Regions from separate parts of the Rhodococcus kronopolitis genome, predicted to be linked through region 2. Evidence: riboswitches for the same ligand, from Rfam matches in the RefSeq annotation. Region 2 holds a riboswitch; the other holds the start of a gene.
What was found. A riboswitch is a leader RNA that binds a small molecule or an ion and turns the genes downstream of it on or off. The one in region 2 is predicted to bind S-adenosylmethionine.
Positions count from the first base shown of each region.

Region 1: it holds a riboswitch for S-adenosylmethionine, as region 2 does, so the genes downstream of both, ACFO6S_RS02815 (bifunctional o-acetylhomoserine/o-acetylserine sulfhydrylase) here and ACFO6S_RS08940 (aminotransferase class V-fold PLP-dependent enzyme) in region 2, are expected to answer to the same signal.

Region 1 covers NZ_JBHSFO010000001.1:625,740-640,989, forward strand. Annotated here, with positions in the region: gene ACFO6S_RS02790 (MFS transporter) at 1-1,103, opposite strand, end outside; gene ACFO6S_RS02795 (NADP-dependent isocitrate dehydrogenase) at 1,246-2,469, opposite strand; gene ACFO6S_RS02800 (acyltransferase family protein) at 2,697-3,809, opposite strand; gene ACFO6S_RS02805 (NAD(P)/FAD-dependent oxidoreductase) at 4,040-5,266, shown strand; gene ACFO6S_RS02810 (amino acid permease) at 5,283-6,677, opposite strand; SAM riboswitch class IV at 6,841-6,958, shown strand; gene ACFO6S_RS02815 (bifunctional o-acetylhomoserine/o-acetylserine sulfhydrylase) at 7,118-8,428, shown strand; gene metX (homoserine O-acetyltransferase MetX) at 8,425-9,609, shown strand; gene metX (homoserine O-acetyltransferase MetX) at 9,761-10,891, shown strand; gene metX (homoserine O-acetyltransferase MetX) at 11,048-12,175, shown strand; gene ACFO6S_RS02835 (DUF3017 domain-containing protein) at 12,255-12,548, opposite strand; gene ACFO6S_RS02840 (bifunctional methylenetetrahydrofolate dehydrogenase/methenyltetrahydrofolate cyclohydrolase) at 12,569-13,429, opposite strand; gene ACFO6S_RS02845 (GNAT family N-acetyltransferase) at 13,461-13,982, shown strand; gene ACFO6S_RS02850 (pentapeptide repeat-containing protein) at 13,992-14,597, opposite strand; gene ACFO6S_RS02855 (hypothetical protein) at 14,703-15,032, opposite strand; gene ACFO6S_RS02860 (tRNA (cytidine(34)-2'-O)-methyltransferase) at 15,157-15,250, shown strand, end outside.
Region 2 covers NZ_JBHSFO010000003.1:487,408-502,657, forward strand. Annotated here, with positions in the region: gene tilS (tRNA lysidine(34) synthetase TilS) at 1-460, opposite strand, end outside; gene ACFO6S_RS08880 (zinc-dependent metalloprotease) at 457-1,530, opposite strand; gene dacB (D-alanyl-D-alanine carboxypeptidase/D-alanyl-D-alanine endopeptidase) at 1,527-2,915, opposite strand; gene ACFO6S_RS08890 (inorganic diphosphatase) at 3,069-3,560, shown strand; gene lexA (transcriptional repressor LexA) at 3,756-4,394, shown strand; gene ACFO6S_RS08900 (MDR family MFS transporter) at 4,413-6,164, opposite strand; gene ACFO6S_RS08905 (MarR family winged helix-turn-helix transcriptional regulator) at 6,146-6,649, opposite strand; gene ACFO6S_RS08910 (crotonase/enoyl-CoA hydratase family protein) at 6,859-7,686, opposite strand; gene ACFO6S_RS08915 (2-oxo-4-hydroxy-4-carboxy-5-ureidoimidazoline decarboxylase) at 7,805-8,323, shown strand; gene ACFO6S_RS08920 (TetR/AcrR family transcriptional regulator) at 8,376-8,945, opposite strand; gene ACFO6S_RS08925 (hypothetical protein) at 9,105-10,205, shown strand; gene ACFO6S_RS08930 (YbaK/EbsC family protein) at 10,262-10,735, shown strand; gene ACFO6S_RS08935 (flavin reductase family protein) at 10,778-11,245, shown strand; gene ACFO6S_RS08940 (aminotransferase class V-fold PLP-dependent enzyme) at 11,250-12,554, opposite strand; SAM riboswitch class IV at 12,657-12,772, opposite strand; gene ACFO6S_RS08945 (L,D-transpeptidase) at 12,952-14,181, shown strand; gene ACFO6S_RS08950 (NAD(P)H-binding protein) at 14,295-14,948, shown strand; gene ACFO6S_RS08955 (hypothetical protein) at 15,036-15,250, opposite strand, start outside.

The DNA of each region.
Region 1 (15,250 bases), on a different contig from region 2:
GCCAGCAACGATCCCACCGCCGCCGGGGCCGTGTACCCGTAGCCGGCCGCGATCACCACGCCGCCGATCCAGGCGCCGAACGCGTTGGCGATGTTGAGCGCGGCATGGTTCAGCGACGCGGCGAGTGTCTGCGCGTCGTCCGCGACGTCCATCAGGCGGGTCTGCAGTCCGGGTACCAGCGACGAGCCCACGACGCCGATCAGGAAGACGAACACCAGCGCGGTCACCGGGTTCCGGACGGCCAGCCCGAACACCGCCAGGATCACCGCCATCGCGGCCATCGCCCCGAACAGTCCCGGCATCAGGACCCGGTCGGCCAGGTAGCCACCGAGGTAGTTGCCGACCACCATGCCGACCCCGTAGATCATCAGGGCGAGTGGGACGAGGGACTTCGCCAGCCCGGACACCTCGGTCAGCGTGCTGCTGATGTAGCTGTAGACGGCGAACATCCCGCCGAAGCCCACCATCGCGACGATCAGCGTCATCCACACCTGGATTCGGCGCAGCGCGCCGAGTTCGGTGACCGGATTGGTCACCGGCATGCCGTCGAGCCGCGGGATCCAGGCCGCCAGTGCGGCCACGGTGGCGACACCGATCACCGCGACCAGGGCGAACGCGCTGCGCCAGCCGAGGCTCTGACCGATCCACGTCGCCACCGGCACCCCGACCACGTTCGCCACCGACAGCCCCATCATCACCGTCGCGACGGCCTTCGCCCGGTGCCCCGGCTCGGCGAGGTAGGCGGCCACCAGCGCGGCCACCCCGAAGTAGGCGCCGTGCGGCAGGCCTGCGACGAACCGCGCGGCCATCAGCGTCGAGTAGGACGGCGCGAGCACCGACGCAAGGTTGCCGACGGTGAAGGCGACCATCAGCGCGATCAGCAGCGTGCGACGCGGCACCCGCGCGGCCAGTGCGGCGATGGTGGGCGCGCCGACCACCACGCCAAGCGCGTACGCGGAGATCAGGTGCCCGGCGGTCGGCTCGGAGATGCCGAGGCCGGCGGACATCTCGGGCAGCAGGCCCATCGCGACGAACTCGGTGGTACCGATCCCGAACCCGCCCAGGCACAGGGCGAGGATCGCCGGCCGGCGCGAGGTGGTCACCGCTCAATGGTGGTGGCCACGGTGGTGCAACTCCAAACGGTGGGCTGTGAATTCACTCACCGGCCGCCCACGAGACGACGAACGGGACGCTCGAGGTTCCGAGCGTCCCGTTCGTCGGGTCAGTCCTGGCGACTGCGTACGGCTAGCGCGAGGCGTACGACTTCTGCAGGTTCTCGTCCAGCGCACCGAGGAACTCCTCGGTGGTCAGGTAGCCCTGCTCGCCGCCGACCAGGGACGCGAGGTCCTTGGTCATCTGGCCGCCCTCGACGGTCTTGATGACGACGTCCTCGAGCTGCTGCGCGAAGCCGATGACCTCGGGGGTGCCGTCCAGCTTGCCCCGGTGCTCGAGCCCACGGGTCCACGCGAAGATGGACGCGATCGGGTTGGTCGAGGTGGGCTTGCCCTGCTGGTGCTGACGGAAGTGCCGGGTGACGGTGCCGTGCGCGGCCTCCGCCTCGACGGTCTTGCCGTCGGGGGTCATCAGCACGGAGGTCATCAGACCCAGCGAGCCGTAGCCCTGTGCGACGGTGTCCGACTGGACGTCGCCGTCGTAGTTCTTGCAGGCCCAGACGTAGCCGCCCTCCCACTTGAGCGAGGAGGCAACCATGTCGTCGATGAGCCGGTGCTCGTAGGTCAGGCCCGCGGCGTCGAACTCCGCCTTGAACTCTTCCTCGTAGATCCGCTGGAACTCATCCTTGAACATGCCGTCGTAGGCCTTGAGGATGGTGTTCTTCGTGGAGAGGTACACCGGGTAGTTCTGCTGCAGGCCGTAGGCCAGCGAGGCCCGGGCGAAGTCCTGGATCGACTTCTTGTAGTTGTACATGCCCATCACGACGCCGCCGTCTTCCGGCATCTGGCACACCTCGTGCTGGATCGGCTCGCTGCCGTCCTCCGGGGTGAAGGTGATGGTGACGGTGCCCGGTCCGCCGACCTTGAAGTCGGTGGCGCGGTACTGGTCGCCGAAGGCGTGACGCCCGACGATCACCGGCTTGGTCCACCCGGGGACCAGACGCGGGACGTTCGAGATCAGGATCGGCGCCCGGAAGATGGTGCCGCCGAGGATGTTGCGGATGGTGCCGTTGGGCGACCGCCACATCTTCTTCAGGCCGAACTCCTCGACGCGCGCCTCGTCGGGGGTGATGGTCGCGCACTTGACGCCGACGCCGTGCTTCTTGATGGCGTTCGCGGAGTCGATGGTGACCTGGTCGTCGGTAGCGTCCCGGTGCTCGATGCCCAGGTCGTAGTACTCGAGGTTCACATCCAGGTACGGATGGATCAGCTTGTCCTTGATGAACTGCCAGATGATGCGGGTCATCTCGTCGCCGTCAAGTTCGACGACGGTTCCCTCAACCTTGATCTTGGACATGTGGTGTTCGCGTCCTCCTAGGAAGTATTCCCTGGTCACACGGCGCGAGGCCCGCTTCGTGAGCGAGGCCCCGGGCGACTAAATCAGTAAACCAATTACACGGCGCGCCTACTCGACTCGGCCCGCCAAACATGACAAGCGTACTGCTAGCGCACCGAAGCGCAACCCCCGGGCCCGCCCGCGCGAAACCCTACTGGCGAGTAACTTTCCGCTGGTCAGCACCGATCTCACCGGACCAGCCGACCGACCGTGCGGTGCAGCGCCCAGGACACCGGCACCGAGATTGCGACCGTCACCGCGAACACCAGCAGCGTCGATCCCTCGAAGGTCCGGTAGCCGAGCGCCGCGAACACCAGCTCCAGCACCAGCAGGTGCACCAGGAACAGCTCGTAGGAGATCTCACCGAGCCAGACCACCGGCGCCGACGCGCACAGGCGCCCCAGCGGCCCGGCGTCGTCGCCGACCACCAACGGCGCCACCAGGCACACCGCCGCCAGCAGGTACAGCATCGACTTGGCCACCGCGTCACTCGCGGCAGCCGGCACGATCGTCGCCTCGCCTGCCAGCGGCGTGCAGGCCAGCGCGAAGAAGTAGAGGGCCAACGCGCCCGCCGCGTACGGGTTGCACCGGCGCACCGTCACCGCCGCGAGGGCGAGCAGCATGCCACCCGCGAACCACGCCACGAAGCCCGGCAGCCACAGCCTCGCGACATAGGGCAGACCGGCGTCGCCGTGCGTGAACACCGTCCACAGCGGGGTGACCGCGACGATCCCCGTCAGCGCCGCCGCGATCCGCCCCGGCCGCCACTGGCCCCGGCAGATCACCGAGACGATCAGCCAGCCGAGGACCGGCAGCACCAGGTAGAAGCTGACCTCCACGGCCAGGCTCCACATCTGGGTCAGACCGACGTGCAGGTCCCCGGCCCGGTAGATCTGGGTGAGCGTCAGGTTGCGCGCGAACCCCGACCAGCCGAGCCCGGTGACACCCGGGTCACGGAACAGGTACACCGCGTAGACCGCGATCACCGCGATCCAGTACGCGGGCAGGATCCGGCGGGCCCGGTGCCACAGGTAGTCCCGCGTCGTCGGGAGCTCGCGCTCCCCCGCGGCCGCCCGAAGCCAGGGCCGGAACAGCAGGAAGCCGGAGAGCACGAAGAAGACCGTGACCCCGATCTCGAGCCGCGCGTAGACCGCCCCGATCAGGTCGTCGGTGTAGCGACCGGTCCAGAACCCGACGTGGGTACCCACCACCAGCAGCGCCGCCACGGCTCGCAGCCCGGTCAGCGCGCCGATTCGCGTCACCGGCCGCGGGGCCGCGACCAGGTCCACACTCACTGCCACCGCGTCACTCCCGGATCCGACGGACCCGCGCGTCGTCGGGCCGGCCGAAGGGTTCTCGACCGGGCGAGAACACTAGCCGCACCGCCGTCGGCCCGGCACTGGCCCCGGCGCCGCCGACGGGGTGTGATGGTGAGGATGCGCAGCGCCTCAGCGGAGAAGGAGCCGACGATGACCGATCTCCCGCCATCGGCCCGGGTCGGTCCCCGCGGCGCCCGACCGGAGGGCACGCCATGGCGCCGAAACGCATCCTGATCCTCGGCGGCGGCTTCGCCGGCCTCTGGAGCGCGGCGGGCGCCGTCCGCAAGCTCGACAAACTCGGCCTCGGTCCCGACGTGGCCAGGGTGACCCTGGTCAACCGCGACGGATTCCACGGCATCCGGGTCCGCAACTACGAGCCCGACATCGCGTCGGCCCGCGTCCCGCTCGCCGGGGTACTGGACCCGATCGGTGTCGATCTGGTGCAGGGCGAGGTGACCGCGATCGACACGTCCGGGCGGTGCGTCACGGTCGCGTCGGCGTCGGGGCCCCGGATCCTGACCTACGACCGGATGGTCTTCGCGCTCGGCAGCGAACTCGCCCGCCCGCCCGTCCCCGGGCTCGCCGAGCACGCCTTCGACGTCGACACCTACGACCACGCCGTCCGGCTGACCGCGCACCTCGACTCGCTGGCCGACGCGGAGCGGTACCCGGGTCAGTTCACCGCAGTGGTGGTCGGCGCCGGGTTGACGGGTATCGAGACCGCGACCGAACTGCCCGGCCGGCTCCGGCGGGTCCTGGACCGGGCGGGGCGGACCGACCCCGTCCGGGTGATCCTGGCGGACCACAACCCCCGACTCGGCTCGGACATGGGCGAGTCGGCACGGCCGGCCATCGACGGCGCGCTGGCCGAACTCGGGATCGAGGCGTGGCCGGGCACCGAGATCACCTCGATCGGTCCGACCGGCGTCCGGCTCGGCACCGGCACCGTGGTGCCCGCGGGCACGGTGATCTGGTGTGCGGGCATGCGCGCCAGCCCGCTCACGCGGTTGTTCGCGGTCGAACTGGACAGCGTGGGACGCCTGCCCGTCGACGAGTTCCTCCGACTACCCGGGCGGCCCGGCGTCCTCGCGGCGGGCGACGCGGCACGCGCGACGGTCGACGCAGGCAGGCCCTCGGTGATGTCGTGCCAGCACGGGCGGCCGATGGGACGCATCGCCGGGCACAACGTGGTGGCCGACCTGTTCGGAGTGCCGATGATCGCCCTGCGCATCGCGTGGTACGTCACGGTTCTGGACCTGGGACCCGCAGGCGCCGTCTACACCGAGGGCTGGGATCGGCGGGTGGTGACCACCGGCGCGGCCGCCAAGGCGACGAAACAGACCATCAACCGCAGGCGCATCTATCCGCCGCCCGGCGGTGACCGCGCCGCGATCCTCGCGGCCGCCGCGCCGCTCGTTCAGGAACCACCCACCGCCTGAGCGCCTCGGCTTGCGGTCAGGGCAGTGGGGCCGACTCCGGCGCCGGTTCCACGGCCGGCCGTCGCGCCACGAACACCCGGTAGGCGATCGTGAGCAGCACCAGCCACACCAGCCCGACGACCAGTGCCACCCGGGTGTCCGCGACCACGGCCAGCACCACGATGACGAACACCAGGAAGCCGAACGCCACCAGCTGCCCGTACGGCCAGAACGGCACCGGGAAGCGCAACTCGGCCACCTCGTCGGCACTCATCTGCCGCCGCGACGCGTACTGCGAGAGCAGGATCATCAGCCACACGAAGATCGTCGCGAACGTCGCGATCGACGCGATGACCAGGAACACCCGGTCCGGGATCAGGTAGTTCAGCACCACCGCGAGCAGCAACGCGGCGGTCATCACCACCACCGTCATCCAGGGCACGCCGCTGCGCGAGACCCGCTTCATCACGGCCGGCGCCTGCCCCCGCTGGGCCATCCCGTACATCATCCGGCCCGCGCCGAAGACGTCGCTGTTGATCGCGGACAGCGCCGCGGTGATCACCACGACGTTGAGCACCGTCGCCGCCGGACCGATGCCGAGCCCGGCGAAGATCTGCACGAACGGGCTGCCCTCTGAGCCGATCTCCTGCCAGGGGTTCAGCGCCATGATCACCGCGAGGGTGAGCACGTAGAACAGCACGATCCGGACCGGCACGGTGTTGACCGCGCGCGGGATGGTGCGCGCGGGGTCCTCCGCCTCGCCCGCGGTGATGCCGATGATCTCGGTGCCCCCGAAGGCGAACATCACGATCGCGAAGCAGGCGATGAAGCCGCCGAACCCGGTGGCGAAGAAGCCTCCGTCGGTCCACAGGTTGCTCACCCCGACGTCGGTGTCGTGGATCCCGAACCCGAAGATCAGAATGGCCGCCCCACCGACGATCATCGCGATGATGGCGGTGACCTTCACCAGCGTGAACCAGAACTCCATCTCGCCGAACACCTTGACGCTGAGCAGGTTCACCGCACCGATGAAGAACACGATGGACAGCACCCAGATCCACCGCGGCACGTCCGGGAACCAGAAGCCCATGTAGACGCCGAACGCGGTGACGTCCGCCAGGCAGACCACGACCATCTCGAAGGTGTAAGTCCAGCCGGTCATGAATCCGGCCAGCGGGCCCAGGTGCTTGCTGGCGTACTCGCCGAACGACCCGGACACCGGGTTGCTCACCGCCATCTCGCCGAGCGCACGCAACACGATGTACACCGCCGCGCCACCGATCAGGTAGGCGAGCAGTACGGACGGTCCGGCACGGTGGATCGCCTCGGCCGAGCCGTAGAACAGTCCGGTGCCGATGGCCGAGCCCAGGGCGATGAACCTGATGTGGCGGGCGGTCAGACCCCGGGTCAGCGCCGTGGCGGCGTCTTTCACTGTGGGTCTCCCAGCCGGGTGATCGAACGTTCGAGGTGCGCCGAGCAGTTTAGCCCTGTAACGCAGGTCACCCGAGGTCGCGCGGCATGTCGGCGTCTCACGGGGGTTCGACGCCGGGACCAGATTGCCTCCCGTGTGACGGGTGCCGCTAAGATCGGCGACAGGTCAAGAGTGCCAGCAGAAAGCCCCGGCTCGCTGGTCGGCAACCCTCCATCCGCGGCGGGGTGCCCCGGGTGATGACCTGGTTTTTCGACGAAGGTGTCGAACGACAAGCGCGGGTCCGTCGGGACGGACCCACAGACCGGGCCACGACCCACCGGAGGTTCACCGTGTGTTGCTCTCGCTGACAGTCCCCGTGTGCCCTCCGGCGCGCTGACCGTGCCACGCCCGCGGCACGCAGCCTGCGCCGGTCTTCCCTCAGATCTTCCTTGGAGACCCACATGAGCGAGAACACCCCCGCACTCGACCCGACCGCAGCCTGGAGCTTCGAGACCAAGCAGATCCATGCCGGCGCGTCGGCCGACGGCTCCACCAACGCCCGCGCCCTGCCGATCTACCAGACCACGTCGTTCACCTTCGACAGCACCGACCACGCCGCCGCCCTCTTCGGACTCGCGGAACCGGGAAACATCTACACCCGGATCATGAACCCCACGCAGGACGCCGTCGAGCAGCGGATCGCCGCGCTCGAGGGTGGAGTGGCCGCGCTGCTGCTGTCCTCGGGCCAGGCCGCCTCCACCACCGCCGTGCTGAACATCGCCGAGTCCGGTGACCACATCGTGTCCAGCCCGCGGCTCTACGGCGGCACCTACAACCTGTTCCGCTACACGCTCGCGAAGCTCGGTGTCACCGTCAGCTTCGTCGACGACCCCGACGACCTCGACCAGTGGCGCGCGGCAATCCGGCCGAACACGAAGGCGTTCTTCGGCGAGACCATCTCCAACCCGATGAACGACGTGCTCGACCTTCCGGGCATCTCGGCGGTCGCGCACGAGAACGGCCTGCCGCTGATCGTCGACAACACGGTCGCGTCCCCGTACCTGCTGCAGCCGCTCGCGCACGGCGCCGACATCGTCGTGCACTCGGCGACGAAGTACCTCGGCGGCCACGGCACCGCGATCGCCGGCGTCATCGTCGACGGCGGCACCTTCGACTGGACCCAGGGCCGGCACACCAACTTCACCACCGCGGACCCCAGCTATCACGGCGTGGTGTTCGCCGACCTCGGCGCGCCGGCCTACGCGCTCAAGGCGCGGGTGCAGTTGCTGCGCGACATGGGTCCGGCGGTGTCTCCGTTCAACGCGTTCCTGATCGGCCAGGGCCTCGAGACGCTGAGCCTGCGGATGGAACGGCACGTGGCCAATGCGCAGCGGGTCGCCGAGTTCCTGCAGGCCAGGCCCGAGGTCACCGCTGTCGCCTATGCCGGCCTGCCGTCCTCTGCCTGGCACGAGCGCGCGCGGCAGCTCACCCCGCGGGGCCCCGGCGCCATCGTCGCGTTCGAGCTGGCCGGCGGTGTCGATGCGGGCAAGAAGTTCGTCAATGCCCTCTCCCTGCACAGCCACGTAGCTAACATCGGTGACGTGCGATCCCTCGTCATCCACCCCGCGTCCACCACCCACTCGCAGCTCAGCGAGGCGGAGAGGTTGGCAGCCGGGGTGACTCCGGGCCTGGTCCGGCTCGCGGTCGGCATCGAGGGCATCGAGGACATCCTGGCCGACCTCGAGACCGGATTCGCGGCGGTGGCGTCTTGACAGTCAGCTCCGTTTCGGGTGCCCGTCCCGACACCCAGTCCCCCACATCGCCGCGGCTCGACTTCCCGCCGTCGGACGGTCGGCTCACGCGCATCGACATCGGCGAGCTCGCGCTCGAGAGCGGGGCCGTCCTGCCCGCGGTCACCCTCGCCGTGCAGGCCTGGGGCATGCCCAACGCCGCGCTCGACAACGTGGTGCTGGTCGAGCACGCACTGACCGGCGACTCGCACGTCACCGGGCCCGTCGACGACGAGCATCCGTCGCCCGGGTGGTGGGACGGCATGGTCGGCCCCGGTGCGCCGATCGACACCGACGAGTGGTGCGTACTGGCCACCAACGTCCTCGGCGGCTGCCGCGGCACCACCGGACCGACGACGGTGGCCCCGGACGGCCGCCCGTGGGGCTCACGCTTCCCCGGAACCTCCATCCGCGACCAGGTGGCAGCGGAGGCGGCGCTCGCGGACCTCCTCGGCATCGAGCGGTTCGCGGCGGTGCTGGGCGGATCGATGGGCGGTATGCGCGCCCTCGAATGGACCGTCGGACACCCCGACCGGGTGGCGTCCGCGCTGATCCTGGCCGTCGGAGCCCGGACCAGCGCCGACCAGATCGGTACCCAGACCACCCAGATCGCCGCGATCACCGCGGACCCGGACTGGCAGGGCGGCGACTACCACGGGACCGGCCGGGCGCCACGCGCCGGGCTCGCCATCGCCCGCCGAATCGCGCATCTCACCTACCGCACCGAGCACGAGCTCGACACCCGGTTCGGCAATGCCCCGCAACCCGGCGAGGACCCGTGGCACGGCGGCCGCTACTCGGTGCAGAGCTACCTCGAGCACCAGGCCGCGAAGCTGGTCAATCGATTCGATCCCGGCACCTACGTGACGCTCACCGACGCGATGAACCGGCACGACGTGGGCCGCGGACGGGGCGGCATCGAGGCCGCACTGGCTGGCTGTACCGTCCCGGTCATCGTGGGCGGCGTCGACTCCGACCGGCTCTACCCGCTGCGTCAGCAGGAGGAACTCGCCGAGCACCTGGGCGGGTGCGAGGGGCTTCGGGTGGTGAACTCCAAGGACGGTCACGACGGCTTCCTCACCGAGGCCGAGTGGGTCACCGAACTGCTCGGCGAGACCATGGCGCTGGCGCGGGCCGGTCGCACAGACCGGGCGTCCGGGTAGCACCCGACCAAACTTGCCGCACTCGTCACACAGTGTTTAGCGGAGAACGGTTCGAAACTCCTCATCCCGTGTGCCAGATCACTAACATGAATCCGTGCGCTCATCTGTGATTCCCTCCCTCTCCACGCCCGACTCACCGCCCGCCGGGTTTGTGGTGTTTCCACCGTCGGACGGACGACTGACCAGTGTCGACATCGGTCCGCTGCAGCTCGAGAGCGGTGCGGTGCTGCCGGACGTGACAGTTGCACTGCAGTGCTGGGGAACCCCGAGCCCGGAACTCGACAACATCGTGCTGATCGAGCACGCGCTGACCGGCGACTCACACGTCACCGGCCCGGCCGGTCCCGACCACATCACCCCCGGCTGGTGGAACGGCATGGTCGGCCCGGGAGCGCCGATCGACACCGACGAGTGGTGCGTGCTCGTCACCAACGTGCTCGGCAGCTGCCGCGGTACCACCGGACCCGGCTCGACGGCCCCGGACGGCAAGGCCTGGGGCTCACGCTTCCCCGCAATCTCCGTCCGCGACCAGGTCGAAGCGGAGCGCGCGCTGGCGGACGTCCTGGGGATCGCGCAGTTCGCCACCGTCATCGGTGGTTCGTTGGGGGGCATGCGCGCCCTCGAATGGATGATCGGCCACCCCGATCGGATCCGCTCGGCCCTGCTCCTCGCGGTCAGCCCCCGAGCGACCGCAGACCAGATCGGCGGGCACACCGCCCAGATCGACGTCATCGCCGCAGACCCACACTGGCACGGCGGCGACTACTACGGCACCGGCACCTCGCCGGACAACGGCCTGAACATCGCCCGCCGGTTCGCTCACCTGACGTACCGCGGCGCGGCGGCCCTGGACGACCAGTTCGCGAATTCCTCGCAGGACGGCGAGGACATCTGGAACGGCGGCCGCTACGCCGTCCACAGCTATCTCGACTACTGCGCGAACAAGCTGGTGGCGACCTTCGACGCCGGCTCCTTCGTCGCCCTCACGCACTGCGCCAACAAGCACGATGTCGGTCGGGGTCGCGGTGGCATCGAGGCTGCCCTGACCTCCACCCCGGTTCCGGTGGTCGTCGGCGCCATCGACTCGGACCGGATCATGCCGCTGCACCAGATCGAGGCGATGGCGGAAATGCTGCCGGGTTGTGACGGCATTCGAGTGGTGCACTCACCGGCCGGGCACGACGGCTTCCTGACCGAGGTCGAATGGGTTACCGGGCTGGTCGGTGAGACTTTGGCGCTGGCCAAGGCCGGTCGCAGCGGCCCCGATTCTGCCCTGCGCTGACCGGAACCACACCATTTTCCGGATTCTCGCGATTGCCCTCGTCGGGCATCTCATATCGATAACATCGCCGCTGTGAGTGCGACGGCGATCAACCCAGCGACCCCCGTCGAGCAGCTTCCGACCGAGGCCTTCACGATCGTCGTGCCGGAGCAGGACCTGCGCGGGGCCGCCGCATTTCCCCCTACCGACGGGCGGCTGACCCGGATCAGCATCGGTTCGCTTCAGCTCGAGTGCGGTGACGTCCTACCGGACGTCACCGTCGCCGTGCAGTGCTGGGGTACGCCGAGCCCGACCATGGACAACATCGTGCTCGTCGAGCACGCCCTGACCGGCGACTCACACGTCACCGGCCCGGCAGACGACGAACACGTCACGCCCGGCTGGTGGAACGGCATGGTTGGCCCGGGAGCCCCGCTCGACACCGGCGAGTGGTGCGTGCTGGCCACCAACGTGCTCGGCGGCTGCGCAGGCACCACCGGACCGAGCTCGCCGGCCCCGGACGGCAACGCCTGGGGCTCGCGGTTCCCGCTGATCTCGGTCCGCGACCAGGTCGAGGCTGAACGCGCGGTGGCCGACGCGCTGGGAATCAGCCGGTTCGCATCCGTCGTCGGCGGTTCGATGGGCGGAATGCGCGTCCTCGAGTGGATGGTCAGCCATCCGGGCCGGGTCGACTCAGCCCTGGTCCTGGCGGTCGGACCCCGTACCACCGCAGATCAGATCGGCGGCCAGACCACCCAGATCGACGCCATCGCCTCCGATCCGAACTGGCAGGGCGGGGACTACTACGGCACCGGCAGGACACCGAGCATGGGATTGAGCATCGCCCGCAGGTTCGCGCACCTGTCGTACCGCGGCGAGGCCGCGCTGGACGACCAGTTCTCGAACGCCGGACAGGACGGCGAGGACATCTGGCGCGACGGCCGCTTCGCGGTGCAGAGCTACCTCGAGTACTGCGCGGACAAGCTGATCGCGATCTTCGATCCCGGCAGCTACGTGGCCCTGAGCAAGGCCGTCAACCGATTCGACGTCGGCCGCGGCCGCGGCGGGATCGAGGCCGCGCTGCAGGCGACGCACGTCCCGGTGATCGTCGGCGCCATCGACTCGGACCGGATCATGCCGCTGCGCCAGCTCCAGCACATGGCCGAGCATCTGCCGGGCTGTGACGGCCTGCGGGTGGCGCACTCACCGGCAGGTCACGACGGCTTCCTCACCGAGGTCGAGTGGGTCACCGGGCTGGTCGGCGAGACGCTGGCGCTGGCCAGGGCGGGGCGGGGCGACTCCTAGCCGAGCCGAGACGGGTGCTGCCGCCGTCGCCGGCGGCAGCACCCAGTAGCTCACCTCGAGAACCGGTGGCCGAAGGCGCTCAGCCGGTCCCGAGCGGATCGATGGACACCGACAGCCAGACGATTGCGACGCCCACCGCGGTCATCGCGGCCACGTCGAACCCCTGGCCGCGAACGGCGAGCACACCGACGTCCTCGGGGTCCAGGCACAGCCGGAAGCCCGCGGCCAGCAGGGTCGCGATGCCGAACACGAAGGTGCCGCGCCGCCACCGGTCGGCCAGCACGAAGCCGATGGCAACGAGCACCACGGCCAGCACCACCAGCAGCGGCGCGTTCCGTCGGGCCGTCCGCAGCCAGCGGTTCGTGGTCGACATCGGGGCGGCAGTCACCGGGGCTACGCCGTACCGGCGGCGAGCTGCTCGGCGCGCTCGACGACGTTGCTCAGCAGGAACGCCCGGGTCAGCGGACCGACACCACCCGGGTTCGGGGAGATGAATCCGGCGACCTCGCGGACGTCGTCGGCGACGTCCCCGCGCAGGCCGTCGGCGGTGCGGCTGACGCCGACGTCGAGCACCGCGGCGCCCGGCTTGACCATGTCCGCGGTGATCAGGCCCGCGACGCCGGCGGCGGCGACGACGATGTCCGCGCGGCGGACCTCGGCGGCCAGGTCCTTGGTGCCGGTGTGGCACAGGGTGACGGTCGCGTTCTCGCTGCGACGGGTCAGCAGCAGCCCGATCGGGCGGCCGATGGTGACGCCGCGGCCGACGACGGTGACGTGGGCGCCGTCGATCGGCACGTCGTAGCGACGCAGCAGGTGCACCACGCCGCGCGGGGTGCAGGGCAGGGTGGCCTCCTTGCCCAGCACGAGGCGGCCGAGGTTCACCGGGTGCAGGCCGTCGGCATCCTTGTCCGGGTCGATCCGCTCGAGCGCGGCGTTCTCGTCCAGGTGCTTGGGCAGCGGCAGCTGCACGATGTACCCGGTGCACTCGGGGTTGGCGTTGAGCTCGTCGATGGTGGCCTCGAGCTCGGCCTGGGTGACGTCCGCGGGCAGGTCGCGTCGGATCGAGGTGATCCCGACCTTCGCGCAGTCGCTGTGCTTGCCGCGCACGTAGGACGCCGATCCGGGATCGTCACCCACCAACACGGTGCCCAGGCCGGGGGTGATACCCCGCGCCCGCAGGGCGTCGACCCTGGCCTTCAGGTCGATGAAGATCTCGTCTCGGGTTGCCTTGCCATCCAGGATCGTCGCAGTCACGGACGCCATTGTTTCAGGTAATACTGAGAGCATGGCATCGACTCCTGAAGTTGCCCCCGAACTCCGCGGACCGCGGGTCGTCTTGACGCCGGTGCGACCCGAGCACCGCGACCGACTGCGCGAGATCCACCGGCTGCCCGAGGTACGCAAGTGGTGGCAGATGCCCGACGACGACTGGCCCGAGGCGCAGGTCCCGAACACCGTCAAGTACACGGTGCTCGAGGACGATCGGGTCGTCGGGTTCGCCCAGTGGTACTTCGAACCGGACCCGGACTACCGGCACGCCGGCCTGGACCTGTTCCTCGACCCTGCGACCCAGGGCCGCGGCCTCGGCACGGAAGTGGTGCGGGTGCTGTGTGCGCACCTGATCGACGACCACCGCTACCACCGGCTGGTCATCGACCCGAAGGTCGCCAACACCCCCGCGATCGCCTGCTATCGCAAGGTCGGATTCAAGGACGTCGGGGTGATGCGCGAGTACGAGATGAACCACGACGGCAGCTGGGCCGACGGCCTGCTGATGGACCTGCTGGCGCGTGAGTTCGTGCGCTGACCGGCCCCGTCACGGCTCGACGACCAGGCCGAGCGCGGTCGCCATCGCGATCGCCTGGGTGAGCTCGATCCGCGCCTGCTCCAGCTTGGCGCTGGTCCACAGGGCCGCGTCGACGCGCGCGCCGCGCAGGTCCGCCCCCTCGAGCCGCAGGCCCGCGGTGCGGGCGCCGTTCAGGTCAGCCGACGCCAGCACCGCCTTGCGCAGGTCCGCCTCGACCAGGTTCGCCTCCCGCAGGCGGCAGTCGGTCAGATCCACCCCACGCAGGTCCGCACGGCCGAGCGAGGCCAGCGTGAAGTCCACGTCCTGGAACACGATGGGCCGCAGCCGGCAGTCCACGAAGGTGGACCCGAGCAGGGTCGAGGACCGGAAGGTGCTGTGCCAGAGCCTGGTCCGGGTGAAGGCGCAGGACCGGAAGGCGCTCGACTCGTGGTGTGAGCCGGTCAGGTCGGCGCCGGTGAAATCGCAGTCGGTGAAGACCACCCGCTCGGTACGCAGCTCGCTCAGGTCGGCGTCGCGGAAGTTGCAACCGGTGTAGTGCCGGTCCTGCCAGTGCTGGCGCGGCAACCGCGCGTCCGAGTAGTCCTCGCCGACGATCTGCTCGGGTTCCTGTGCCATGCCCCGATCCTCCCCTGGGCCCCGGCCGGGTGTGTGCCTGGGAGGTGCCCCGGGGCCCGGCAACCATCTGCTACTCGGGGCCGGTCGACCAGGCCCCGAACGGACTCAGCCCTGGACGATTGCGCAGAGGATCCACACCGGCAGCCAGAGCCCGCAGGTCACCAGGGTGAGAATCAGATGCAGCGTGTGGTTGCATCCCGACTTGGCGTTGTTCACCACCACCGTCTGATTCACCACCGGCACCGGCTGCTGGTACATCGGGTATGCCTGCTGCGGAGGCGGCGGGTATCCCTGGGACTCCTGGCGCGCATAGTGGTCAGCCCAGGCCTGCTGCCTACGCTGCTCCTCCAACATTGCCTCGTGTTGAATCTGCTCGGGAGTGGGCTGAGGTACCGGCTCGATCGGGTACTCCTGCGGGCCGTACACGGGTGGCATTGCGCACCTTTCGGTTCTGAGGTCTGGGGAAGGTTACCGCTCGTGTCAGACAGCGAGCCGGGTTCGCCGACATCACATCCGGCCTGTGTCGATACCGCCGGGCGGCCCTGGCAAGCTGGCCCGTGTGTTCCGAGTGATGTTCCACGAGCCCAAGATCCCGCCCAACACCGGCAATGCCATCCGGATGGTGGCCGGCACCGGTTGTGAGCTGCACCTGG
Region 2 (15,250 bases):
GCGCGTCGTAGTCGCGCATGCCGGCCAGCGAGCGCGGCCCCGACCCCCGGGACAGCCCGAGCAGCACGGTCTCGGCCTGGTCGTCGAGGGTGTGCCCGAGCAGTACCGCCCGGCCCTCGCGGGCGCCGTCCAACGCCTCGTAGCGGGCCCGCCGGGCAGCGGCCTCCATCCCGCCGGAGCCGTGCACCCGGACCGCCAGCACCCGGGCCGACGCGCAGCCCAGCGCCAGGGCCCGCTCGGCGGCGCGAGCGGCGACCTCCGCTGATCCGTCCTGGAGTCGGTGGTCGACGACCAACGCGTGCACCGGCCCGGCCTCGGCGACCGCGGCCGCGGTCAGCGCCAGCGAGTCGGCGCCGCCGGACAACGCGACCGCGACGCCGCCGCCGCCGTGTTCGGCCGTCCAGCGCCGAACCGCGTGACGCAGCTCGAGCAGCGCCTGCCCCTCCGGGAGCTTGCTCAACCCAGCACCCTGGCGATCCACTTCTCGTGGTCCTCGATCTCGTCGACCCGGGGCAGGGCGTCCGGCCCGGTCCAGACGGCGTTGAACTCGGCCATCCCGACCCGTCCGACGACGGCGTCGACGAAGGCCTTGCCGCGCACGTACTGCGCCATCTTCGCGTCCATCCCGAGCAGCGCCCGCACCAACCGCTGCAACGAGTTGGCCTGCCGGTTGCGTCGCTGCTCGAAGGCGCTCCGGATCCGCGCCACGGACGGGACGACCGCAGGCCCGGCCGCGTCCATCACGTGGTCCGCATGCCCCTCGAGCAGGGTGCCCAGCATCAGCAGCCGGTCCAGGGCCGCCCGCTGCGGCTCCGACTGGGTGGCCCGCAACAGCCCGATGAGCCCGCGCTCCTCGGGCGCCTGCTCGGCGCCGGACCGCCGCTGACGCGCCACGGAGACGAGCCGGCCGACCAGGTCGGCGATCGGTTCGTCGCCGCCGGCGCCGACGGTGGCGACGTTCTCACGCATGTAGCCGGCGATCCACGGCGCAGCGGAGAACTGCACCCGGTGGGTGACCTCGTGCAGGCACACCCAGAGCCGGAAGTCGCTCCGCGGCACCCGCAGCGCGCGCTCGACCGCCACGACGTTCGGCGCGACCAGCAGCAGGGTGCCGTGTTCGCCGGTGAACGGGTCGTACTGGCCGAGGATCGCCGAGGAGAGGAAGGCCAGCATGGCGCCCGCCTGCAGCCCGGCCGGCCGGCCGCCGAGCAGGCCTGCGCCTGCCTGCGAATCCGGCCGGTCGGCGTCACCGGTCAGGTTGGCCATCGACTCCGCGGCGGCCCGGATCCAGCCGGCCCGGTCCACCACCCGGGCGGCAGGCACCGGCAGCCCGTCGGCGAGCCCGGTGACCTCCCGGACGGGACCCTCGGCACGCACCGACGCCTCGGCCAACTCCCCGACTACCGCCTCCGCGAACAGCCTGCTGGTGTTCGGGCCCGGCCGCGACAGTCTGACCCCGGTCCGCGCGGCGAGATCCCAGTCGACCGCGCCGGCGAGCCCGCCGGGCACGTCCGCGCGGTCCGTGGTCATCGGCAGCCGCAGGAACGCAGTGTCGAGGCGAGCGCGTCGAGGGCCGGTCGGCTGACCTCGGGCGGCCGGTCGTTGGACATCAGCGAGAAGGTCAGCACCCGGTTGTCGACGGTGGTGACGTAGCCGACCAGGGCGCTGGCGTTGGACAGCGTGCCGGTCTTGGCACGCACCCATCCGGCGCCGTTGCGGTCACCGGAGGCGTACCGGTCGGACAACGTGCCGGTGGCACCCGCGACGGGCAGGTAGTCCAGCAGCGGACGCAGTTTCGGCTGGTCGGAACCGGCCGCGACGGTCAGCACCTCGTCCAGCAACCGGGCCGGGATCCGGTCGTCCACGGACAGCCCGCTGGCGTCGTGCAGCGTCAACCCCCCGAGGTGGAAACCGGCGGCGCCGAGGGTCTGGGTGATCGCGGCGTCGGCCCCGGCGAAGGACGCCTCGGTGCCGACCTTCATCGCGATCTCGCGCGCGACGGCCTCCGCGAGCACGTTGTCGGAATGGCTCATCATCTGGTCGAGCCGGTTCCGCAGCGGCGCCGACTCCACCGACGCCAGCGGGGCGGCGCCCGATGGCGCGGTGCCGGTGGTCACGGTGGCCGGGTCGACGCCCAGCGCGGCCGCCAGCAGTCGGCCGGCGTCCAACGACGGGGTGGCGCTGCGCGGCGACTCGTCCTCGAGCGGGCGCAGGCGTCCGCCGTCGAGCATCACCGGCTCGATCGGGGCGATGTACCCGGCACCGACGTCGTCGGGGAACCAGCCCTGCGCCAGCGGCGGGCCGGCGTAGACGCCGTTGTCGACGACGACGCTCTGCACCGGGACACCGGCGCTGCGCACCTGGTCGATCAGGTCGTCCAGCCGTGGGGCGCCCGGGTAGAAGCCGGGCTGACCGGCGGGTTGCGCGGTGAGCGTCGGGTCGCCGCCGCCCACCAGCACGATCTGGCCGGGCGCCTCGCCGCGCACGACCCGGGTGGCGACGCGGTGCTGCGGGGGCAGCGCGAGCAGCGCCGCCGCCGCGGTGAGCACCTTGGCGGTCGACGCCGGAATCATCGGCGTGTCGGGGCCCTGGCTCCAGAGCACGGTGCCGGTGGCGGCGTCGGAGACGACACCGGTGAACGCACCGAGCGCGGGGTCGGCCAGCGCAGGCCCCAGCGCAGCCGCCACCCCGGCCGGGCTCGGCATCGGGGCGTCGGCGGGCACCGGTGCCACCTGGGGTGCGAGCTGCACCGGCGGGGGCGCCGCCACGGTCGTGGTGGTCGCCGCGTCCGCGGAAAAGCCCAGGTCCGGCTTGACCACCACGATCACGGCGGTGCCCGCGGCGACGGCGGCGACGAGCACCCCGATGAGCAGCATCCGGACCCGTTTGCGCCGTTGGGTGGCCAGGGATCCCATCTTGCGATCCTTCGCGCCTGCCTTCGCCAACACCCCTCCGATTGTGTCGTGGCCCGCCGGACGGCACCCACTGGTCATTCCGTTGTTCCAACAGTATCGCCGACCGGTTACCCTGACCCCGCACCATCCACCGAGACAAAGCGAGGAAGCGTCGTGGAGTTCGACGTCACGATCGAGATCCCCAAGGGTCAGCGCAACAAGTACGAGGTCGACCACGAGACCGGCCGCGTGAAGTTGGACCGCTACCTCTACACGTCGTTCGGCTACCCCGCCGACTACGGCTACATCGAGAACACTCTGGGCGAGGACGGCGATCCGCTGGACGCGATGGTGCTGCTGCCCGAGTCGGTCTACCCCGGCGTCATCGTCGAGGCCCGCCCCGTCGGCATGTTCAAGATGGTCGACGAGGCCGGCGGAGACGACAAGGTGCTGTGCGTGCCGGCAGGCGATCCGCGCTGGGACCACATCCAGGACCTCGCCGACGTCTCGCAGTTCGAGCTGGACGCGATCAAGCACTTCTTCGTCCACTACAAGGACCTCGAGCCGAACAAGCACGTCACCGGCGCCGACTGGGTCGGACTCGCGGAGGCCGAGAAGGTCATCGCGGAGTCCTTCGAGCGGCTCAAGGCCAACGGCGGCCACTGAGCTTCCGGCTCTGCCCTCATCTGAGGGTCGCACTCGAAAGTGTGGGGTCCCACCCGGTTTCCGGGCGGGACCCCACACTTTTCTCGTCGGGCCCGTCGCGGAACCGGCCGCTCACCCCACCGCGGTGCAGCGCGTTCGGCACGATCCCCGACCACCACTACCATTCGCCCGGTGACCGGATACGACGATCTCGACATGTTCGATGGCCTCGACACTTCGACGCTGCCGCCTCGCCAGCAGCAGATCCTGGCCACGATTCGGGACTGGGTGGTCGCACACGGGTACCCGCCGAGCACCCGGCAGCTCGGGGACGCGGTGGGACTGCGGTCATCCTCGTCGGTGTCCAAGCACCTGAAGAGCCTGGAGGACAAGGGCTTTCTGCGGCGAGGGGCCGCGATGACACGGCCGATAGACGTCCGGATGTTCCTCCGGGAATCCGGATCACACGAGTCGGCCCGGAACTCGGTGACCGTGCCCGTGGTCGGTGACATCGCCGCCGGCAGCCCGATCCTCGCCGAGGAGCACGCCGACGAGGTACTGGCGCTGCCGCGCGAGCTGGTCGGGTCCGGCACCGTGTTCGGCCTGCGGGTGCGCGGCGAGTCGATGGTCGACGCCGCGATCTGCGACGGCGACATCGTGGTGGTTCGGCAACAGCACGAGGCACATTCGGGTGAGATCGTCGCCGCGATGATCGACGGCGAGGCCACCGTGAAGGTGCTGCGGCGACGGGGTGGGCACGTCTACCTCGAACCGCGCAACGCGGCCTTCCAGGTCATCGACGGCGACCGGGCCGAGGTGCTGGGCAAGGTCGTCTCGGTGATGCGGCGGGTCTGAGTCCGGCGGCCCGCGTGTTCACCGCGGCCGGTCTCCAGCCCCCTCCGGATCCCCAGCCCCCTCCGGGCCGCCGACCTCCTCCGGGTTGGTACGCCCCGCCCTGGCGGCCGCGGAGGCCGCCAGCCCGCCGCCGACTCGCAACGGGACCTCCTTCCAGAACAGCACCAGCACCAGACCCACCAGCGCGACGCCGGTGACGGACAGGAACACCGTCGACATCGACTCCGCGAAGCCGACCTTGAAGGGCTGCGCCAGCACCGGGCTGAGCTGCTGGATGATCGAGCTGTCCTGGAGCACCGCACCCGCCGCCGACACGTCGCGGTTGACCAGACCCGTCGCGAAGGCGACGTCGGCCGGGTTGGAACTGTGCAGGCCCGCGACGACGGCCTGCTGGTAGGCCGGGTCCTGCAGCGCCGTCTGCAGCTGGTCGGTGATGTTGGGCGTCAGCTGCGCGAACAGGATGGACAGGAAGACCGCGACGCCGAGGGTGCCGCCGATCTGCCGGAAGAAGGTAGCCGCGGCGGTGGAGACTCCCATGTCCTGCGGCGGCAGCGCGTTCTGGATCGCCAGGGTCAGCGGCTGCATCAGGTTGCCGAGGCCGAACCCGGTGACGAACATGAACGCCATCACGACCGTCAGGGACGTGTCCGCCTCGACGTAGTGCAGGAGGAAGACCCCGAGCGCGAGCAGCGCCGCCCCGATCACCGGGAAGGCCCGGTAGCGCCCGGTCTTCGCGATCAACTGGCCGGAGATGATGGAGGCCGACATCATGCCGACCACCATCGGCAGCATCTGTATGCCCGCCATCGTCGGACTGGCGCCGCGGACCACCTGCAGGTACTGCGGAAGCAGCGAGATGCCGCCGAACATGGCCGCGCCCACCATGATCGAGATGACGACACCAAGCGCGAAGGTGGAGTTGCGGAACATCCGCAGCGGGATCAGCGCCGCAGCACGCATCCGTTTCTCGATCAGCACGAACCCGGCCACCCCGAGCGCGCCGACCACATAGCAGGCGACCGAAAGCGCACTGCCCCATCCCCATTCGCGGCCCTGCTCGGCCACCACCAACAGCGGGACGATGCCGACGGCAAGCACCACCGCGCCCCAGACGTCGATCCGCAGCCCGGGACGCCTGACCCCGGGCAGGTTCAGCACCTTGAACACCACCGCGAAGGCAACCATGCCGATCGGCACGTTCACCAGGAAAACCCAACGCCAGCCGTCGATTCCGAGAATCTCGTCCTGTCCGCTGAGCAACCCGCCCAGCACCGGACCGAGCACACTCGAGGTACCGAACACCGCGAGGAAGTAGCCCTGGTACTTGGCCCGCTCCCGGGGTCCGACGATGTCGCCGAGGATGGCCAGGGCCAGGGCCATCAGGCCGCCGGCGCCGAGGCCCTGGAAGGCCCGGAACGCCGCGAGCATGTACATCGACTGCGCGAGGGTGCACAGCAGCGAGCCGACCACGAAGATGACGATGGCTGCCAGGAAGAACGGCTTTCGCCCGTACATGTCGGACAACTTGCCGTAGAGCGGCGTGGAGAGGGTCGCGGTGACGAGGTAGGCCGTGGTGACCCAGGCCTGCAGTGCGTAGCCGTTGAGGTCGTCGGAGATGGTCCGGATGGCGGTCGAGACGATGGTCTGGTCCAGCGCGGCGAGGAACATGCCGAGCATCAGCCCGCTGAGGATCGTCAGGACCTGACGGTGGGTGAAGATGCCGGTGACGTCCGATTCACGGGCGGCACCGGTCACCGGCTGGGAGGCCATCCCGGGCTCGTCGCGGGCGCGTCGGCGGTGACCCAGGTCGGTCGCAGCCGCTCGTAGTCCGAGACGAACCGGTCCATCAACCGCGCGAAGTCCTGCAGGTCGTCGAGCGGCCAGTCGACCAGCAGTCGGCCCAGGCGTTCGTTTCGGCCGACCCGTATCCGTTCGGCGGCCGCCCGGCCGGCCTCGGTAACGGCCAGCACGCTGGCACGACCGTCCGTCGGGTCGGGTTGCCGCTCGACGTGGCCGCGCTCGACCAGTTGTCCCACCTGTCGACTGACTGTCGACGGATCGCTGTACATCACCTCGGCCAGGGCGCCGGACCGCATCGGCCCGTCCCGGAGCAGCCGGAAGAGGCAGGCGTAGGCCGCCGGGTCGATACCGTCGGTCGCCTTGGCGTGCGCGATCGTCCGCTCGCGCACCCGCTGCAGTCGAACCAGGTAGTTGCCGATCTGGTCGGTGAGGGGGTCGAGCTCGTCCGGCGTCATCGGGAACCTTCTTGCTTGCGTCAATCAATCATTGTGGCCGGCCGCCAGTATGTGCCCGCCGGAAGTGGGGGTGCAAGCCGGACGGCGCCGTGACCGGTCTCGCCGTGACCGCTGCCGGCGGCGCGTCGGGCGCCGCCGGCGGATCACGAGTGCCCTACCCGCACTTCACATCCCCGACCGTGGCTGCGGGAGAGGAGATGCGGGGCGGGTCATCGCCCCTTGAACTCGGGTGCGCGCTTGGCGAACACCGCGCCCATCGCCTCGCCGATGTCCTCGGACGGCAGGAAGGCCGCGTTCCACACCGCGACGTACCGCAGGCTGTCGTCGACGGCGGCGCTGCGGCCGTGGTCGAGGACGTCCTTGATGCCGTGCACCACCAGCGGCGGGTTCGCGGCGATCTCGGCCGCGGTGGCGTGGGCCGCGGCCAGGACTGCATCGGCGTCGGCGAACACGTCGTTGACCAGTCCGATCTTCTCGGCCCGGGCCGCGTCGATGTCCTTGCCGGTGAGGGCGAGCTCGCGCAGGTGCCCGTCGCCGATGATCGCGGGCAGCCGGGCGAGGGTGCCCATGTCGGCGACGATCGCGACCTTGACCTCGCGGATGCTGAACTTGGCGTCGGCGCTCGCGTAGCGGATGTCGGCGGCCGTGACGAGGTCGAGGGCGCCGCCGATGCACCAGCCCTGAATGGCCGCGACGACCGGCTTGCGGCAGTCGGCGACGGCGTTGATCGACCGCTGCATCGACTTGATGTCCTCGTGGAAGGCGGTCCGCGGCGCGGCCTGCGCCTTGTCGCCGAGGACCGGCGCCATCATCGGGGCCATCGCCGCGAGGTCGAGACCGAAGGAGAAGTGCTTGCCAGATCCGGCGAGCACCACCGCACGTACCTCGGGGTCGGCGTCCAGCTCGGCGAAGATCAGCGGCAGCTCACGCCAGAAGTCGGGCCCCTGCGCGTTGCCCTTTCCGGGGCCGATCAACGTCACCTGCGCGACGTGGTCCTTGTGCTCGACGGAGAAGGCATTCCAGGTCTGTTCGGTCATTACTCGACAGTAACAACACCGATCGCCCATGTTAAGACCACGAAAACTCCCCCGAAGTGCTTCCAAAACGGCCGCGAGTTCGCGAGCATGGGATTGGCGTACACCTCGGAGGCACAACATGCTGATGCATCAGGGACTCGGCCTCGACCGGTTCAACGCACTCCCCCGCGCCCGGGCCGTGCACGCGCTCTTCGAGTGCTGTTGCTCGGTGGCGTGGGCCGGGCATCTCGCGGACGGCCGCCCGTACCGCGCCCACGCCGACCTGCTCACCCGCGCCGACACCGAACTGTTCGCGCTCTCCGACGCCGACATCGAACACGCCCTCGACTGCCACCTCGGCGTGGCGCGTCGCGTCGACACCGCCGCCTCGCGCCTCGAGCAGTGCGCGGTGTGGGCGCCCGACGAGGCGACGATGGCGGCGGTGGTCGAGGCCAGCACCCGGTACGAGACCCGGTTCGGCTACCCCTACCTGTGGTGCGCCGCAGGCCGTGACGCCGCCGACCTGCTCGCGGACCTGACCGGACGGCTGGACAACTCCCCCGAGGCCGAACGCAAGACCATGGCGGGGGAACTGGCGAAGATCAACCGGATCCGGCTCGAACGGATGCTGGGCCCCGAGGACGGATACGGGTACTGACCTGCAGTAACGAGCACCGACGGACCCCTGCCGTCACTGACCGAGCGGCGGGTCAGCGGCGACGCAGGGCGTTCGCGAACAACCCGGAGACCGCGGCCTGGACCGCCGCGCGGTCCACCTGCTCCGGGTCGACGGCGTGCTCGAGCATCAGCCCGGAGATCAAGGCCATCAGCGTGATCGCGATGTTGCGGGCGTCGACCTGCTCGGACACCCCCCACTCGGCCGCGCGCTCGGCGATCAGTTCCTCGATCTGACCCCGCAGTCGACGCCGTTCGTGCAGGTAGGCCTCCGCGAGCTGGGGTTCACGGCCGGCCTGGACGCCGAACTCGAGCACCAACAGCGCCCAGCCCGGATCGCCGACCAGCCAGGAACTGATGGTCTCGCCGCCCCGGCCCGCGGCATCGGTGGCGCTGAGCCCGGCGATCTCGGCGAGCACCCGACCCGCCAGCTCGAGGGAACGCTCGGCGAACAGCTCGGCGAACAGGTCCTGCTTGGACTCGAAGTTGGAGTAGACGGCGCCCTTGGTGAAGCCCGCCCGGCGGGCGATCTCGGTCAGCCGGGCGGCGACGAAGCCGCGCTCGGCGAACTCCTCCGCGGCCGCGTCGAGCAGCCGGCGGCGCACCACGTCCCGGCCCGGCCGCGCCTGCGGGAAGCCCCCGGCCGCCGACTGCGAAACCTCGGGTGACGCAGCTCTCGCTTGACTCGCCTCATTCACGATACCTACGGTATTCAATACCGAGAGTATCGGCAAGCAGCATGCGACAGCGAGGACGCAGCACCCATGACGAACACCGACACCCTGGACTCCGACGCTCGGCCCGACGCGGACAACGGCGCGCAGCCGCACCGGTCCACCAGCCCGACCGACCGCTACAGCACCCGCCAGATCATGGTCGCGCTGGTCGCCGGCATCCTGCTGCTGCAGCTGGGGTTCATCACCAGCTACGTCGCGGCCTTCCACCAGCCGACCCCGCACGACATCCCGATCGCCGTGGTCGCGGAGGCCGGGCTGCCGGCCGGGATCGACCAGCAGGTCGCCGACCGGCTCAACGCGATCGACTCCCGGCCCGTCGAGGCGCGGGTCGCCGCGAACACCTTCGAGGCACGCAACCTGATCGACAGCCGCGAGATCATGGGTGCGTACGTGGTCAGCGCCTCCGGCACCGACACCCTGATCACGGCGAGCGCCGCGGGGAGCTCCGCCGCCACCGCGCTCGAGGCGATCTTCACCGAGGCCGACGCCGCGGAGCACCGCACCTTCGTGGTCCGCGACGAGGTGCCGGTCGGCGTTCACGACAACCGCGGCCTGTCCGGCTTCTACCTGGCCATCGGTTGGGTGGTCGGCGGCTACCTGCTCGCGGCGGCGATCGGGCTGCTCATCGGCGCCCCCCGGACCCGTCGCGAGGCCTGGACACACACCGCGGTGATGGCCGGGTACGCACTGGTCTCCGGGTTCCTCGGCGCACTCGTCACCACCAACCTGCTGGGCACCTTCACCGGCCACCTGCTGCCGCTGTCCCTGCTCGGGGCGGGTGTCGTGTTCGCCACCGGAATGTTCACGATGGGGTTGCGCGCGGTCGTCGGCATCCTGGCGGTGCCGCTGGCCATCCTGATCTTCGTGGTGCTCGGGAATCCCAGCGCGGGCGGCGCGTTCGGCTCCAACGTGCTGCCGGGCTTCTACGCGGCGATCGGGCGCTGGATCACCCCGGGAGCCGGCACCGAGGGCGTGCGCAGCATCGTCTACTTCGGCGGCACCGGGATCGGGCAGCCCTCGCTGACCCTGGTCGGCTACGCGGTGGCCGGCACCGCCGCGCTGATCGGCATGACCACCTGGCGGGTCCGCCGGTCGCGGGGGCTCGACGCCGCGGCTGGCCGGTCCTGACACGCCACGCGCCGAACATCGGATGTGACGGCCGGGAATTCGCCCTACTCTGAGGCATGGCCAGGTTATTGCACCCGAATGCGGCCCACGTGGCGAAGACCCTCATCGCGCGCGGCCACCACGGCGTGATCGTCACCCAGGACGAGCCGACCCACACCGCGCAGGACGCGGCGACCGCGCTCGGCGTCCAGGTCGGTGCGATCGCGAAGTCACTGGTGTTCCTGCTCGACGACGACCCGGTTCTGCTGATCGTCGCGGGCGACCACCTGGTGGACGTCGAACGCACCGGCAAACTGCTCGAGGGCACGCTGACCCGGGCGCCGGTCAACCTGGTGCGGCAGATGACGGGTCAGCCCGTCGGCGGCGTCGCGCCGGTCGGTCACCCGACCAACCTGCCCACCTACGTCGACAACGCGCTGAACCGGTACGCCGAACTGTGGGTCGCGGCCGGCACCCCCGACACGGTGTTCCGGACGACGTTTCCCGAGCTGGTGCGGATCACCGCGGGCCTGACGATCGACATGGAGTGAGCGGTGACTGACGGCATCACCGGCGAGCAGTACCGGGCCGCGATGCGCCGACACCCGGCCGGCGTCGTCATCGTCACCCTGGACGCGGACACCGGACCGGTGGGGTTCACCGCCACCTCGTTCGCGTCGCTCTCGCTCGACCCGCCGCTGGTCTCGTTCAACATCGCGGAGGCGTCGTCGAGCATGGCCGCTCTTCGCGGCGCCCGGTCACTGGTGATCCACCTGCTCGGCGAACACCAGCGTCACCTCGCCCAGCGGTTCTCGCGCAGCGCCGATCAGCGTTTCAGCGACGAGTCGCTGTGGCGGCGACTCGAATCCGGCGAACCGGTGCTGCACGGCACGCCGATCTGGTTGCGCACCACCGTCCACCAGCTGATCCCGGCCGGTGACCACACCCTGGTCATCGGGCAGGTCACCCGGGTGCACGACGAGGACGACGCGGAGGCCGCCGCGTCGCCGCTGCTCTACCACGACGGCCGCTACCACCGGGCCAGGCCGATGGAGGAGTAGGCGATTAGGGCGCGAGTGCCGCTGTGGCGCAGCAGGAGTCCGTGGTGCGTGCGGCGACGAACTCGCGCACCGCGGCCACCACCCGGTCCACGTCCGACGCCCGACTGCCCAGTCCGAGGCTGGCGCGGACCGCGCCCTCCGGACGCCCGAGCCGGGCCAGCAGCGGGTGCGCGCAGAACCGGCCGTCCCGCACCCCGATGCCGTGGATGTCAGCCAGGTAGGACGCCACCTCACGCGGCGCGCAGCCGTCGACGGTGAAGGTGACGATGCCGACGGAATCCGGTGCGTCGGACCAGATTCGGAGCAACTCGACGCCGTCGATCGCCGACAGGCCGTCGACCAGGCGCTCGCACAGCGCCCGCTCGTGAGCCTGCGCCCGCTCCGCGTCCAGGCCTGCCAGCGCCTCGCAGGCCGCCGCGAGGGCCGCCACACCGAGCACGTTGGGAGTGCCGCCCTCGTGGCGCTGCGGCGCCTCGGCCCACACCACGTTGTCCGTGGTGACGTCGCGGGTGGCGCCGCCGCCGGCCAGGTACGGCTGCGCGGCGTCGAGCCAGTCCGCCCGTCCGACCAGGACGCCTGCACCGAAGGGCGCGTACAGCTTGTGTCCGGAAAAGACCAGGTAGTCGACCCCGGCCGCCGCCAGGTCCACGCGGCGGTGCGGCAGCAACTGCGCGCCGTCGACGAGGATCCGGGCACCGCACTCGTGCGCGACCTCGGCCAGTCGCGCGATCGGCAGCACCTCGCCGGTGACGTTGGAGGCACCGGTCACCGCGAGCAGTGCGGCAGGCCGCGCGCACAGTTCGGCGACGATGCGCCGGATCGTCTCCTCGACGGTGTCCGCGGCCTCGACCACACGGGCACCGTTTCGCTTCCACGGCAACAGGTTTGCGTGGTGCTCGATGTCGAGGATGACGGTCTCGCCCGGTACGCAGCCGGCCAGCAGGTTCAGCGAGTCGGTGGTGTTGCGGGTGAACACCACGACGTCGTCGGCGCGGGCACCGACGAAGTCGGCGATCACGTCGCGGGCACCCTCGTAGCTCGCGGTGCACACCTGCGAGGCGTAGCCGGCGCCACGGTGCACGCTGGCGTAGTAGGGCAGCAGGTCCTGAACCCGCGCGGTGACCTGGGCCAGGGCTGGGGCGCTGGCGGCGTAGTCGAGATTTGCGTAGGTGCAGGTGCTGCCGTCGGCAAGCGGGACGGTCAGACCGGCGCCGGAGACGTCGGCAAACGGCGCCTGGAGTTCCGCATCGGTGAGGACGACACCGGCGGTGCGGGTGGCGGCACAGGTGGGCTCGAGTACGGCAGTCATGGCAGATTCCCTTGCATTCAGGGACCCGGGCACAGCAATGACGACCTGACGGTCCCGGCCGAACGAGCCGGCGGTACCGAAATGTCGCGGATTGATGCTTCGAGTCCGCGCTTGCCGTGTCCGGTGTTGGACTACGGCCAGGTCGTCACCCGGGGCACCCCACCGCGGTGGAGGGTTGCCGGCCAGCAAGCCGGGGCTATCTGCTGGCACTCATGACCTGTGCAAAGAATTGCAGCCCGCCCGCTCAGTTGTCAACCACCTACCCACTGTGGGCGTCGTCACGCCCGCGACGGAAACGCACCAGTCGGTGCGCGCCGATATCGTGGTGGGTGCCTTGCCGGGCGCCGGCACCCCGCCGGACGGTCCTGGTGATCGCCACATCCGCACAGGAGGAATCTTGCTCACGCAGTCACTGCGGCGGTCGGTCGGCGCAGCGTGCCTCGTCCTCGCCACGACGCTCGCCGCCGGATGTACGAGCTCGTCAGGCCAGGACGGCGGGACCGACTCCTCGACCGACACCGTCAGCGCCGCAGTCGTCACCGTCACCCCCGCCGAGTCGGCCGCCCCGATCAGCCCGCAGAGCCCGGTCCGCGTCGACGTCGCCAAGGGCACGCTCACCTCGGTGACCTTGACCAATCCCGACGGCAAGGTCATCCCCGGCATCATCACCCCGGACCAGACGTCGTGGAAGCCCGGCGAGCCGCTCGGCTACGGCAAGACCTACACCCTCGCCGTCGCCGCGGTCGACAACATCGGCCGGGAGACCACGGCGAACAGCACCGTCACCACCCTCGATCCCGGCAACCAGACCAGGGCCTACCTGCGCACCACCGGCGGCGCCGAGATCAGCGACGGCGGTACCTACGGCGTCGGCATCGTCGCGGCGGTGCACTTCGACGAGCCGATCGGCGACCGCGTTGCCGCCGAGAAGTCGCTGACCGTCACCACCACTCCCAAGGTGCAGGGCTCCTGGTACTGGCTCGACGACCAGAATGTGCACTGGCGGCCGCGGGAGTACTACCAGCCGGGCACCGAGGTGACCGTGAGCGCGAATATCTATGGCGCGCAGCTGGGTAACGGCCTCTACGGCCAGCAGGACGACGAGGTCTCGTTCCGGATCGGTGACTCACACGTCTCGATTTCCGACGACAACACCAAGATGGTCACGGTCTACGAGAACGGCCGGGCGATCCGCGAGATGCCCACCTCCATGGGCCGTGGCGGCACCGAGACGATCGGCAACACCACGCTGCACTTCTGGACGCAGCCCGGGACCTACACGGTGCTCGACAAGGCCAACCCGGTGATCATGGACTCCTCGACGTACGGGCTGCCGATCAACTCGCGGCTCGGCTACAAGGAGACCATCAACTGGGCCACCCGGATCAGCAACGACGGCATCTACCTGCACGAGCTGGAGAGCAGTGTCTGGGCGCAGGGCAACACCAACACCTCGCACGGCTGCCTGAACCTGAATCCGTCGAATGCGCGGTGGTTCTACGAATTCTCGCAGCCCGGCGACGTGGTCGAGATCCGCAACACCGGCGGCGAGCCGCTCGACGTGTGGCAGAACGGCGACTGGGGAGTGCCGTGGGACCAGTGGCTCGCGGGCAGCGCGTTGAGCTGATCCCGGCGCCGCGATTCCGCGTCGGTCCGGACGCGGCGGCGTCAACCGTGTTGCACTGGAAGCGAACCCCGGACACCTGCCGGACCGCCGGCAGCGACGACTAAGGACGCGACATGGCACGTATCGTGATCATCGGCGGGCACGGGAAGATCGCCCTGCACCTGGCACGGATCCTCACCGACCGAGGCGACGAGGTGACCGCGGCGATCCGCAACCCCGCACACGTCGGCGACGTCGAGGCCGCCGGTGCGCGGCCGGTCGTAGCCGACGTGGAGCACCTCGACACGGAGGCCATCGCCGAGGTCGTCAGGGGCCACGACGCCGTCGTGTGGTCGGCCGGGGCGGGCGGCGGCAATCCGGATCGGACCTACGCCGTCGACCGGGACGCCGCGATCCGCTCGATGGACGCCGCCGCCCGGGCGGGCGTCGACCGATACGTGATGGTCTCGTACCTCGGCGCGCGGGCGGATCACGGTGTCCCGTCGGATAACTCGTTCTTCGCCTACGCGGAGGCCAAGGCGGCCGCCGACGACTACCTGCGCGGCACGGACCTGTCGTGGACCATCCTCGGCCCCAGCGCCCTGACGATCGACGCGGCCACCGGACGGATCGAGACGGGACCGGACCTCACCGCGCGCAGCGTGACCCGCGAGGACGTCGCACTGGTGGCCGCCGCAGTGCTGCTGCGGCCGCGCACCGCGGGCAGGTTCATCGGGTTCAACAACGGCGACACCCCGATCGACGAGGCGCTGGACGCATTGCGCTGACGCACCTTCGGCGCCCGTGCGCTCCGGTCGCCATCATCGCCGTCAACGGCTGGCAACCGATGCACCCGGAACGCGGGAAGGATCCGGCTATCTCTTCCCAGCGAGTTGCGCCGCGATCATCGACTCGACCGCGTCGGGGTCCATGGGCGTGAACGCCGGCGTCACCCGGCCCGGAGTCTCCAATACGATGGCGGTCGACTTCGATGGCCGCCTAATGTCGAAGCTGTACCAGTGGCTGAAATCAGTTGTCCCCCAAATCCTCCAGCGACCTCCGATGTTGGAAAGCTCACCGCTGTGCACGG